Regions from separate parts of the Stenotrophomonas sp. YJH_SMC_48-3 genome, predicted to be linked through region 2. Evidence: predicted binding sites of a transcription regulator. Region 2 holds the regulator's gene; the other holds the start of a gene.
The links. Region 2 encodes HrcA, which represses chaperone genes, less so after heat shock. Its sites were predicted from a motif close to TTNGCACTCNNNNNNNNNGAGTGCNAA; they were not measured.
Positions count from the first base shown of each region.

Region 1: a site for HrcA is predicted at 3,382-3,408, ahead of AC5P65_RS01850 (co-chaperone GroES). Genes of this name have one in related genera too.

Region 1 is NZ_JCAFSQ010000001.1:401,396-407,554, forward strand. Features, by position in the region: gene AC5P65_RS01835 (protein-disulfide reductase DsbD family protein) at 1-948, opposite strand, end outside; gene cutA (divalent-cation tolerance protein CutA) at 945-1,283, opposite strand; gene AC5P65_RS01845 (endonuclease) at 1,352-3,142, opposite strand; gene AC5P65_RS01850 (co-chaperone GroES) at 3,455-3,742, shown strand; gene groL (chaperonin GroEL) at 3,827-5,476, shown strand; gene AC5P65_RS01860 (hypothetical protein) at 5,591-5,857, opposite strand; gene AC5P65_RS01865 (serine hydrolase domain-containing protein) at 5,931-6,159, opposite strand, start outside.
Region 2 is NZ_JCAFSQ010000007.1:76,585-82,743, forward strand. Features, by position in the region: gene dnaJ (molecular chaperone DnaJ) at 1-452, opposite strand, end outside; gene dnaK (molecular chaperone DnaK) at 607-2,529, opposite strand; gene grpE (nucleotide exchange factor GrpE) at 2,711-3,226, opposite strand; gene hrcA (heat-inducible transcriptional repressor HrcA) at 3,290-4,354, opposite strand; gene recN (DNA repair protein RecN) at 4,470-6,131, shown strand.

The DNA.
Region 1 (6,159 bases), on a different contig from region 2:
GTCGGCGCTGGCGCTGACCTTGCCGGCCGGAATCGACAGCTTCACCCGGCGGGTCATCGGCGGGTAGCAGATGCCATCGGTCTGGCAGCCCTGGAAGGTCACCACCAGGGTGCTGTCGACGGCATCAGTGACAGCGCGGCGCAGCGGCAGCGGTACTTCCACCTGGTTGAAGTAGACCGAGACATCGCCGAAGTGCTCGTCGCGATGCGATTGCGCGGCTGGCCAGCGCGGCTTGCCGGCCAGCACGCCGGCGCTGCCTTCCAGCTTCAGCGAGGTGCGGTCGCGATACAGGTAATAGCCGGGCGCTGGGCTGAAGCGCAGCAGCAGCGTGTTGCCGTCGCTGGCGATGGCATCGAAGCCGAACGCCTGTTCCGACGGCAGCGGCAGGGCCTGGCTGTTGTTGGCCGCGCCCGGCAGGCGCAGGCCACCGCTGTTGCCGGCACCGGCCAGCGGGTTATTGAACGGGCTGGCCGCACCGGCACGCGCGGCAGGCACCGCCGCCGCCGCACCGGCGCCCGGCAGGGTGACCTGCACCACGCGCTTCTGCGGCGGGTAGCAGACACCGGCATCGGCGCAGCCCTGATAACGCACTTCCAGGCTGATGGTGCCGGCAGCGTCGGTCGGCGTGCCGGGCAGGGTGGCCAGCAGGCGCTCGCGATAGGTCTCGACCTCGCCGAAGAAATCGTCGTGGTGCTTGTCGCCCTTGGGCATCTGCAGCGCGCCGGCATTGAACGCCGGATCAGCCTTGACGCTGGTGCGGTGGCGATACAGGTAATAGCCTGGCGCGATCTTGAACTGCAGCTGCACCTGGCCACGTTCGGGGGCAGTGGCGGTCAATGCGAACGCCTGGTCCACCGGCAGCAGGTCTTTCTCATCCAGGGCGAAGGCGGGCAGCGAAAGGCACAACAGGGCGCACAAGGCAGCGCCACGCGCAAACAGAGTCTTCAATCAGTGTCCTCCCGGGTCTGTGCCCGGATCCAATCCAGATACGCCGGCAGGCCGGCCCGGGTTTCGACCGCGATGCACTCCGGGAGTTCATACGGATGCAGTTCGACGATCCGGGCGATTGCGTCATCGACGCGGCTCGCGGTGGTTTTCACCAGCAGCTGCAGCTCGGCGTCGGTGGTCACCTCGCCCTGCCAGCGGTAGGTCGACTGCGCGCCATCGAGGCGGGTCACGCACGCGGCCAGGCGCTCGCCGACCAGCGCGTGCGCGATGCGCTCGGCACTGGCCCGGTCCGGGCAGGTGGTCAACAGCAGCAGGACGGGATCGACGGTCGACATGACCATCGAGTATAGGGCCGCCACCGGGCCAGGGCCCGGCGGCGGCCGTGGACCGCTGCGTTGCGCGGTCAGTTGGCCAGCTGGCAGGTGGCCGGCTTGGCCGAGGTGAACAGGGCCGGGGTGGCCCACTCGGGGTGGTCGATGAACGGGTTGCGGTTGCCCTGGAAGCTGTAGACCACGTCATTGCGCGCACGCTCGGCATCATCCGGCGGGTCGGACAGGTGCCAGTCGATCAGGGTCGACAGCAGGCCCATGTAGGCCGGTGAGCTGCTGGTCTTGACGATCTTGCTGCGGTCGTCGGTCAGCTCCAGGTCCGGCTCGGACTGGCCGGTCGCCGCATCCTTGCCGCCCTCGTAGCGGATCGCCATGTACATCACCGCACGCGCCATGTCGCCCTTGCGCTTGCCCCACACCTCGAAGGTGCCGGTGTTGCCGTCCGGCGTGCGCACCCAGTTGGAGTTGCCCGGATAGCCACCGCTGCCGCCACCCTGGCCGTTGTTGGCCTCGGTGGCGCGCTCGCCGCAGCTGGCGTCGCACTTGCCGAACGGCTTGTTGCCACGATCGGCGTTCCACTGCGCGTCGGTCAGGTACAGCATGTGGGTGTCGGTATACGGGGCGTACGGCAGGCCCTTGTCGCCGGTGGTGGTGGCAAAGCCCAGCGAGTTCGGCCAGGTGTGCTCGCGGTTGTAGGTCAGGCCGCTGCCGGTGCCCGCACGATCACTGACCTTGGCGTAGCTGCGGTTGCGGTAGGCATCGAGGATGCGGTTCGGGTTGTTCGGATCCTCGTCGGCGATTTCCAGGATGGTCCAGGTATTGGTGCCCGAGCCGCTGTACGGGTAGGCGGTATGGCCCTTGATGGTGGCGTGCAGCGAGCAGCGCAGCTGGCTGGGGCTGCTGGTGTTGACCCTGGAGTAGTAGCCGGCCGGCACGCCCGGGTTGCCCGGGTCCGGATTGCCGCCGGTGCTGGCCACGGTGAAGGCGATGCGGCTGTCGGCGGCCGGGTGTGCGCCCTGCAGGTCGGTGATGCGCGCGGCGCGGATGTCGAAGCGGCAGGCTTCACCGGCCACCAGCGCGGTGTTGGTGGACAGCTTCACGCTGCGGCCGCTGGCCGGGAAGGTCAGCGGCACGCTGCCGGAGGTGCCGCAGCTCAGCGCGAACGCGCCGCTGGCCAGGTTCACGGTTTCGCTGAACACCACTTCCAGATCGGCCGCAGCCGGGAAGGTGCTGCTGCCCTGCGCCGGGGTGGTGGTGGACACCGACGGCGGCGTGTTCGGGCCTGGCGTGCCACCGCCGCTGAAAGTCTGGCCGTTGTTGCAGCTGCCGAAGGTCTGGCCGGCCGATTCGGCCCAGGTGAAGTGGGTGTACTGGCTGCCGCTGCCGGTCAGCTGCAACGAGGTGCCCGGCGCGGTGCTGTTGGTCTCGGCTACCGGGATGTTCTGGCTGGTCATGCCGGCGGCAGGGCCACCGGAGGCGGTGATGGCGCCCTCATAGCTGAGGAACTGGACCACTTTGCCACTGGCATCGACCAGGGCGATGCCGTCGGTCGGGCCGTTCTGGATCCCGTTGGTCGGGTAACTGACCACGGCGATGGTGGCGCTGCCGCAGCCGGCGGCGGTGCCGGCCGGGACCGGGTTGTTGGCATAGACGGTGGCGGCGGACGGATTGCTGCCGTTGTAGAGGTACAGGCGGTAGCCGGACAGGTCCTCACCGGCAGTGGCTACGACCTCGATCGCTTCGCCGACGTCACCGGCGGCGGTGCTGTCGTCGTAGTGCAGTTCGTTGATGAAGACCTCGGCCTGGGCCGGCGCAGCGGCCAGCGCCAGCAGGCAGGCAGCGGCAAGCGGGGACAGCAATCGCATCGACTCCTCCTTGTGATTGGGAATGCCGGACCGAGCCTAAGGCCGATCCAGTGACACTTTGTCGTAAATGAACGTCAGATGTCTGACAGTGCGACGCTTGTCACCGAAATTGATCTGGACCGAAGCCCTGGCCGAGGCGCGCGGGTGGAAAAATTTTTTTCATTCCGCCCTTGAAAGGGGGCGGCGGGGCTCCATCTCTGCCCTGCTCCCGACGTTGTCGGGTTTCTTCACGTGCGGTTCTGGCACTCGCCTGGGGCGAGTGCTAACATCGCCGGACTTTTTTAGACCAATCAATCACTTAAGAGGTCTCCTATGAGCATCAAGCCGCTGCACGACCGCGTTGTGGTCAAGCCGATCGAAGCCGACGAAATCTCCGCCGGTGGCATCGTCATCCCCGACTCGGCCAAGGAAAAGTCCACCAAGGGTGAGGTCGTGGCCGTCGGCCCGGGCAAGCCGCTGGACAACGGCAACGTGCGCGCGCCGTCGCTGAAGGTCGGCGACAAGGTCATCTACGGCCAGTACGCCGGCAGCTCGTACAAGAGCGAAGGCGTCGAGTACAAGGTCCTGCGCGAAGACGACGTGCTCGCCGTCATCGGCTGAGCCCCGGCGCGACCTGTTCCATCCCCTGATTCCAACACCCAGCCGCCGGGCATGGCCCGGCGCTACCAGATGAGGTAACTGCACATGGCTGCCAAGGATATCCGTTTCGGTGAAGATGCCCGTTCGCGCATGGTGCGCGGCGTGAACGTTCTCGCCAATGCCGTCAAGGCCACCCTGGGCCCGAAGGGCCGCAACGTCGTGCTGGAAAAGAGCTTCGGCGCCCCGACCATCACCAAGGACGGCGTCTCCGTCGCCAAGGAAATCGAACTGGCTGACAAGTTCGAGAACATGGGCGCGCAGATGGTGAAGGAAGTTGCTTCGCGCACCAACGACGATGCCGGCGACGGCACCACCACCGCCACCGTGCTGGCCCAGGCCCTGATCCGCGAAGGCGCCAAGGCCGTGGCCGCCGGCATGAACCCGATGGACCTCAAGCGCGGTATCGACAAGGCCGTTTCGGCTGCCGTCGCCGAGCTGAAGAACATCTCCAAGCCGACCGCCGACGACAAGGCGATTGCCCAGGTCGGTACCATCTCGGCCAACTCGGACGAGTCGATCGGCCAGATCATCGCTGACGCGATGAAGGAAGTCGGCAAGGAAGGCGTCATCACCGTTGAAGAAGGCTCGGGCCTGGACAACGAGCTGGACGTGGTCAAGGGCATGCAGTTCGACCGCGGCTACCTGTCGCCGTACTTCATCAACAACCAGCAGTCGCAGACCGCTGACCTGGATGATCCGTTCATCCTGCTGCACGACAAGAAGATCTCCAACGTCCGTGACCTGCTGCCGGTGCTGGAAGGCGTCGCCAAGGCCGGCAAGCCGCTGCTGATCGTCGCTGAAGAAGTCGAAGGCGAAGCGCTGGCGACCCTGGTGGTCAACACCATCCGTGGCATCGTCAAGGTCGTGGCCGTCAAGGCCCCGGGCTTCGGCGACCGTCGCAAGGCGATGCTGGAAGACATGGCCGTGCTGACCGGCGGCACCGTGATCTCCGAAGAAGTCGGCCTGTCGCTGGAAAAGGCCACCATCAAGGACCTGGGCCGCGCCAAGAAGGTGCAGGTCTCCAAGGAGAACACCACCATCATCGACGGCGTCGGCGACAAGGCCAACGTTGATGCACGCGTGGCGCAGATCAAGACCCAGATCCAGGACACCTCCTCCGATTACGACCGCGAGAAGCTGCAGGAACGCGTGGCCAAGCTGGCCGGCGGTGTTGCCGTGATCAAGGTCGGCGCCTCGACCGAAATCGAGATGAAGGAAAAGAAGGACCGCGTCGACGACGCCCTGCACGCCACCCGTGCAGCCGTTGAAGAAGGCGTGGTCCCGGGCGGCGGCGTTGCCCTGGTCCGCGCGATCACCGCGCTGGCCGGCCTGAAGGGTGCCAACGAAGACCAGAACCACGGCATCCAGATCGCCCTGCGTGCGATGGAAGCCCCGCTGCGCGAGATCGTGGCCAACGCTGGCGACGAGCCGTCGGTCATCATCAACAAGGTCAAGGAGGGCACCGGCAGCTTCGGCTACAACGCGGCCACCGGCGAGTTCGGCGACATGCTGCAGTTCGGCATCCTGGACCCGACCAAGGTGACCCGTTCGGCGCTGCAGAACGCGGCCTCGATCGCCGGCCTGATGATCACCACCGAAGCCATGGTGGCCGAAGCTCCGAAGAAGGACGAGCCGGCCATGGGCGGCGCCGGTGGCATGGGCGGCATGGGTGGCATGGGCGGCATGGACTTCTAAGTCCCCGCTGTCACCCTGCAATGAAAAACCCCGCCGGAAGGCGGGGTTTTTTTGTGGCCGGTCGGAATCAAAGTAGATCCACGCCATGCGTGGATGCCGCTCCCAGGCGGGGATCTACGCGCGGCCCTCGCGCCGCTGCAGCCACAGGTGGGCCACCAGCAGGGCCAGCGCGCCTCCCGCGATCATGCCCTGCACCCACGGCAGCTCCGTGATCGGCGCAAGCAGCAGGCCCGCCGCCATGCCGATCAGACTGGCGCCAGCTCCCACCCGCTGACGTCGCTGCCGATGTGCCGCCTGGCGATGGCGTGCAGCGATGCACAGACGTCGTGCACCCGGCTTCAACACCGCTTCGGCAATGGCATCGATCTCTGGGCGATTCATCCTGTCTCCTGCATTGCATCCGTGTCTGCATGCTGCACGACTGCGGGACCTGTGTGCAACGGTAACGCTTCGATCATCTGACAAACGCCTTCGCCGCGCCGTACTCCCACTGCCACGGCACGCCGGTGTCGCCCAGCACGAACGCCACCAAGGCCGGGAAGGCCGCCTCTGCCCGCACATCGTTGCCCAGGATCACCACGCAGCGCTGGTGCTGCTCCATGCATACCAGCGTATTGCCCACCGTATCGTCGTGGCCGCCCTTGTAGAAGCCTGCGCCCTGCGGGCCGAGAAACGTCACCACG
Region 2 (6,159 bases):
TCGGAGCCACTGCCATCGCAGTCGCTGCACTCGGCCAGGGTCGGAATCTCGATGCGGCGCTCGACGCCGCGCACGGCTTCTTCCAGGTCCAGCTCCATCACGTAGCCGATGTCGGCGCCGCGACGGGCCTGGCGCGGACCACCGCCGCCACCAAAGATGTTGCCGAAGATATCGCCGAAGATATCGTTCATGTCCGGGCCGCCCGGACCACCGCCGCCCATGCCGTGCTCGAACGCGGCGTGGCCATGGCTGTCGTACATGCGGCGCTTGTTGCCGTCGGACAGCACTTCGTAGGCTTCCTTGCACTCCTTGAAGGAGGCCTCGGCCGCCGCATCACCCGGGTTGCGGTCCGGGTGGAACTTCATCGCGCAGCGGCGGTAGGCCTTCTTCAGCTCGTCGTCGGTGGCGGTGCGGGCAACGCCCAGCACTTCGTAGTAATCGCGCTTGCTCATATCGTGAATCGGGTTCCGGAACGTCGGGATTCGTCAAAGCGGAAGAGCGGAACCAGGTCCGCTCTTGCGTCGGGCGCCCCGACACGCCGGTGGGCGGTCAGGACCCTGATGCGACAACGGGACGCTGGTGGCCAGCGTCCCGCGTCGGTCCGGATCAGGACTTCTTGTCGTCCTTGACTTCGGTGAACTCAGCGTCGACCACGTCGTCCTGCGCCTTGCCGGCATTGCCGGCGTCGGCACCCGGGGCACCGCCCTGGTCGGCCGAAGCAGCGGCGAACAGCGACTGGCCAGCTTCTTCCAGTGCCTTCGACTTGGCTTCGATCTGTGCCTTGTCGTCGCCCTTCATCGCGGTTTCCAGGTCAGCCAGCGCTGCCTCGACCTTGCCGATGACATCGCCGCCGACCTTGCTGCCGTGCTCGGTGATCGCGCTGCGGGTGCCGTGGATCAGGGCGTCGGCCTGGTTGCGGGCCTGCACCAGTTCCTGGAACTTCTTGTCTTCTTCGCGGTTGGCTTCCGCGTCGGCGACCATGCGCGCGATCTCCTCCTCGGACAGGCCCGAACCGGCCTTGATCTCGACCTTCTGTTCCTTGTTGGTCTTCTTGTCCTTGGCCGACACATGCAGGATGCCGTTGGCGTCGATGTCGAAGGACACTTCCACCTGCGGCAGACCGCGCGGGGCCGGCTCGATGCCGGACAGGTCGAACTTGGCCAGCGACTTGTTGAAGCGGGCCTGTTCGCGCTCACCCTGCAGCACGTGCACGGTCACGGCCGACTGGTTGTCCTCGGCGGTGGAGAACACCTGCGAGGCCTTGGTCGGGATGGTGGTGTTCTTCTCGATGATCTTGGTGAACACGCCACCCATGGTCTCGATGCCCAGCGACAACGGGGTCACGTCCAGCAGCAGCACGTCCTTGACGTCGCCGCCCAGCACGCCGCCCTGGATCGCCGCACCCAGTGCCACGGCCTCGTCCGGGTTGACGTCCTTGCGCGGTTCCTTGCCGAAGAACTCGGTCACGGCCTGCTGCACCTTCGGCATGCGGGTCTGGCCGCCGACCAGGATCACTTCGCTGATGTCGCTCGAACGCAGGCCGGCATCGTTCAGGGCGACGCGGCACGGCTCGATCGACTTCCTGATCAGGTCGTCCACCAGCGCTTCCAGCTTGGCGCGGGTCAGCTTGATGTTCAGGTGCTTCGGACCCGACGCGTCGGCAGTGACGTACGGCAGGTTCACTTCGGTCTGCTGGGCGCTGGACAGCTCGATCTTGGCGCGCTCGGCAGCGTCCTTCAGGCGCTGCAGGGCCAGCGGATCCTTGCGCAGGTCGATGCCCTGGTCCTTGTTGAACTCTTCAACCAGGTACTCGATGACGCGGTTGTCGAAGTCTTCGCCGCCCAGGAAGGTGTCGCCGTTGGTGGCCAGCACTTCGAACTGCTTTTCACCGTCGACGTTGGCGATCTCGATCACCGAGACGTCGAAGGTGCCGCCGCCCAGGTCGTACACCACGATCTTGCGATCCTTGTTGTCGCCCTTGTCCAGGCCGTAGGCCAGCGCGGCCGCGGTCGGCTCGTTGATGATGCGCTTGACGTCCAGGCCGGCGATGCGACCGGCGTCCTTGGTCGCCTGGCGCTGGCTGTCGTTGAAGTAGGCCGGCACGGTGATGACCGCTTCGGTGACCTTCTCACCGAGGAAGTCCTCGGCGGTCTTCTTCATCTTCTCCAGCACCTTGGCCGAGATTTCCTGCGGGGCCATCTTCTTGCCGTCGCTGGTGGCCACCCAGGCGTCGCCATTGTCATGGGCCAGGATGCTGTACGGGACGTGGGCGATGTCCTTCTGCACCTCACCGTCGGTGAACTTGCGGCCGATCAGGCGCTTCACCGCGTAGAAGGTGTTCTTCGGGTTGGTCACGGCCTGGCGCTTGGCCGAGGCACCGACCAGGACTTCGCCGTCCTTGGTGTAGGCGACGATCGACGGGGTGGTGCGATCGCCTTCCGAATTCTCGATGACGCGGGCCTTGCCGCCGTCCATGATCGCCACGCACGAGTTGGTGGTGCCGAGGTCGATACCAATGATCTTGCCCATGGGGGAGACTCCTGAGGATGCTTGTTGGGGTCAGTCCGGCCGTTCGGCCGGTGGATGAATACGATGTGGGGGAGGCCCGTGGAACATTCAAGCCATCCTCCGAACGCTGTGTTTCCGATGATTCGCCGCGTTCAGCGTCGGGTCGGGTGGCGGGTCTGTCCGCCGCCCCGGCCCTGCGGGATCACTCGGCGGCCACCACCACCAGCGCCGGCCGCAGCAGGCGCTCGTTGAGCAGGTAGCCCTTCTGGAACACGGTCACCACGCTGCCCGGGGCGGCGCCCGGGGTCGGCGCCTGACTGATCGCCTGGTGGTGTTCCGGGTTGAACGGCTGGCCGATCGGGTCCAGCAGGACCAGGCCGTTGTCGGCAGCGACCTTGAGCAGCTGCTTGTAGGTCAGCTCCAGGCCTTCGCGCAGCGGGTGCGGGTCGTCGCCGGCGGCCTTCAGGCCGGCGTCCAGGCTGTCGAACACGGGGAGCAGATCGCCCAGCAGCTTCTCGTTGGCGAACTTGCGGGCCTGTTCGATGTCACGGGCAACGCGCTTGCGCTGGTTCTCCAGGTCGGCGCGCTCACGCAGGGCATCGGCCTTGACCTGTTCGATTTCGGCGCGCAGGCGCTCGACTTCGTCGTTGACGCCGGCGGTGGCGGCCGCATCGGCGGCACTCTGCTGGGATTCGGTATCTGGCTGTTCGTGGTTCATGTCTGGGTCCCTGGCGGTCAAACTCCGCCTCCAACCACCCTAGTGTGGGCGGGATGCTGCGTTTCAAGCGTCGGATGTTCCCGGCGTGCGCGAGGCCGGTGAAAAGGCCGCGCCGAGCACATCGGCCGTGGCCTGGACCAGCGGGATCACGCGGTCGTAGGCCATCCGCTTGGGACCGATCACGCCCAGCACGCCCAGCACCTGGCCGTTGGCGGTGTACGGGGCGGTGACCAGCGAGACGCCCTGCAGCGGCATCATCCCGGTCTCCTCGCCGATGAAGATGCGCACGCCCGGCGCCTGGATGGTCCGCTCCAGCAGCTGCAGGATCTCGCGCTTGCTGGAGAACAGCTCGAACAGTTCGCGCAGGCGCTCCAGGTCAGACAGGTCCTGCACCCCCATCAGCCGGGTCTGGCCGGCCACCAGCATGTCGTCGGCCGGCGGCTGCAGGGCCTGTTCGGCCAGTTCGATGCTGTGCGCCAGCAGCTGTTCCAGTTCGGACCGGGCATCGCGCAGTTCCAGCAGCAGGCGGGTGCGGATCTCGGCCAGCGGCAGGCCGGCGAAATGCGCATTGAGGTAGTTGGCGACCTGCTCCAGCTGCCCCGGCGCAAACTCCTGGCGGGTCTCAATGACCCGGTTCTGTACCTCGTTGTCGGCGAACACCAGGATCGCCAGCACCCGCCGTCCGTCCAGCGCCACGAAATCGATCTGGCGGAAGGCGAACTGCTCCCGCCGCGGGGCGCTGACCACGCCGACGAAGTGGCTCATCGCCGACAACAGTTCCGAAGCGCTGCCGAGCAGGGCCTGGGTGCTGCCACCGCCGGCCAGCTCCTGGCGCAGCCGGGCCAGCTCGCCCTCGCCCGGCGGCTGCATCTGCAGCAGGCTGTCGACGAATACCCGGTAGCCGTGCGCGGTCGGTACCCGCCCGGCCGAGGTATGCGGCGAGGCCAGCAGGCCCAGGTCCTCCAGGTCGCCGAGGATGTTGCGGATGGTGGCCGGGCTGACCTCCAGCCCGGCCACGCGTGCCAGCGTCTGCGAGCCCACCGGCTCACCGTCCTGGATATAACGCGCGATCAGCGTGCGCAGCAGATGGCGCGCACGCGGGGCAAGCTGGTCGGGAGAACCGTGCATGGAATCAACCTGTGAGACACGGACACTAGATAATGGCGGCGCATCACCTTGGCAAGTCATTGGACCTCCCGCGCCCGCGTGCTAGCGTTGCGCGGCTGCTGATACCCCCTTACCCATGCTCAGACATCTTTCGATCAAGGATTTCGCCGTCGTCCGCGCTACCGAACTGGAGTTCGGGCCAGGCATGACCGTGGTTTCAGGCGAGACCGGCGCCGGCAAGTCGCTGATGGTCGACGCGCTGGGCTTCCTGTCCGGCCTGCGCGCCGACAGCGGCGTGGTCCGCCATGGCGCCGCCCGCGCCGAGCTTTCCGCAGAGTTCGTGCTGGACCAGCTTCAGGCTGCGCGCCAGTGGCTGGCCGACAACGAGCTGGACGACGAGGACCAATGCCAGCTGCGCCGCGTGATCCGCGCCGACGGCGGTTCCCGGGCCTGGATCAACGGCCGCCCGGTGACCCTGGCCCAGCTGGGCGACCTGGCCTCGTTGCTGGTGGAGATCCACGGCCAGCACGAACAGCAGGCCCTGCTGACGCGCCCGTCGCAGCTGGCGCTGCTGGATGCCTATGCCGGCAACGAGAACGAACGCCGCCAGGTACGGCGCGCCGCCGCGGCCTGGCAGGCACTGGTCGATGAATCGCTGGCGCTGTCGCAACAGGGCGACGTCAGTGACCGGATCGGCTTCCTCGAGCACCAGCTGCGCGAACTGGACCGGGAAGACCTTGAGCCGGAATCGATCGCGGCACTCGGCGCCAGCCACCGTCGCCAGGCCCACGCCAGCGCCCTGCTGAGTGCCTGCCAGGCGGCCAGCAACCAGCTCAACGGTGACGACGGCAGCTCCGCGCTGGACCTGTTGCAGCAGGTGCGCCACGAGCTGTCGCGCCTGATCGAACACGACCCACGGCTGGGCGAGGTGGACGGCCTGATCGAGAATGCCTCGATCCAGCTGCACGAAGCCCTGTCGCTGCTTGACCGCGTGCACGACGATCTGGATGCCGACCCGGAACAGTTCGAGGAGAACGAGCGCCGCCTCGGCCGCCTGCACGACCTGGCCCGCAAGCACCGCGTGCCGATGGACGAGCTGGGCGCGCAACGCGAGCGCATGCATGCCGAAGTGGAGCAACTGCGCGGCGCCGACGAGCGCCTGCAGCGCCTGGCCGGCGAGATCGACAAGGCCGCCGCCGCCTGGCGCGTGCAGGCTGAAGTGCTGTCCGCCAGCCGCCGCAGCGCCGCCGCCGAACTGTCGGCCACCACCACCGGCATCATCGCCGAGCTGGGCATGGGCGGCGGCCAGTTCCTGATCGAGCTGGAACCCCAGGACGCCGGCAAGCCCGACCCACAGGGCGCCGAACGCGTGGAGTTCCTGGTCGCCGCCAACGCCGGCCAGCCGCCGCGCGCCCTGCGCAAGGTGGCCTCGGGCGGTGAACTGTCACGCATCTCGCTGGCCATTGAAGTGGCCGCGCTGGATCTGGACGCGGTGCCGACGATGGTGTTCGACGAAGTGGATTCAGGCATCGGCGGCGCGGTGGCCGACATCGTCGGCCAGAAGCTGCGCGCACTGGGCGAGAAGCGCCAGGTGCTGTGCGTGACCCATCTGCCGCAGGTCGCCTCCAAGGGCCATGCCCATTACCGGGTCAGCAAGGCGCCGGTGGAAGGCATGACCCAGAGCGCCGTGGAAAAGCTGGACAGCAAGGCGCGCGAAGAAGAGCTGGCGCGCATGCTGGGTGGCGTGGAAGTGAGCAAGGAAGCGCGCGCCGCCGCGCGCAAGCTGCTGCAGGTGTAACGCCGCCCGAGCCGGGCATAGGCCCGGC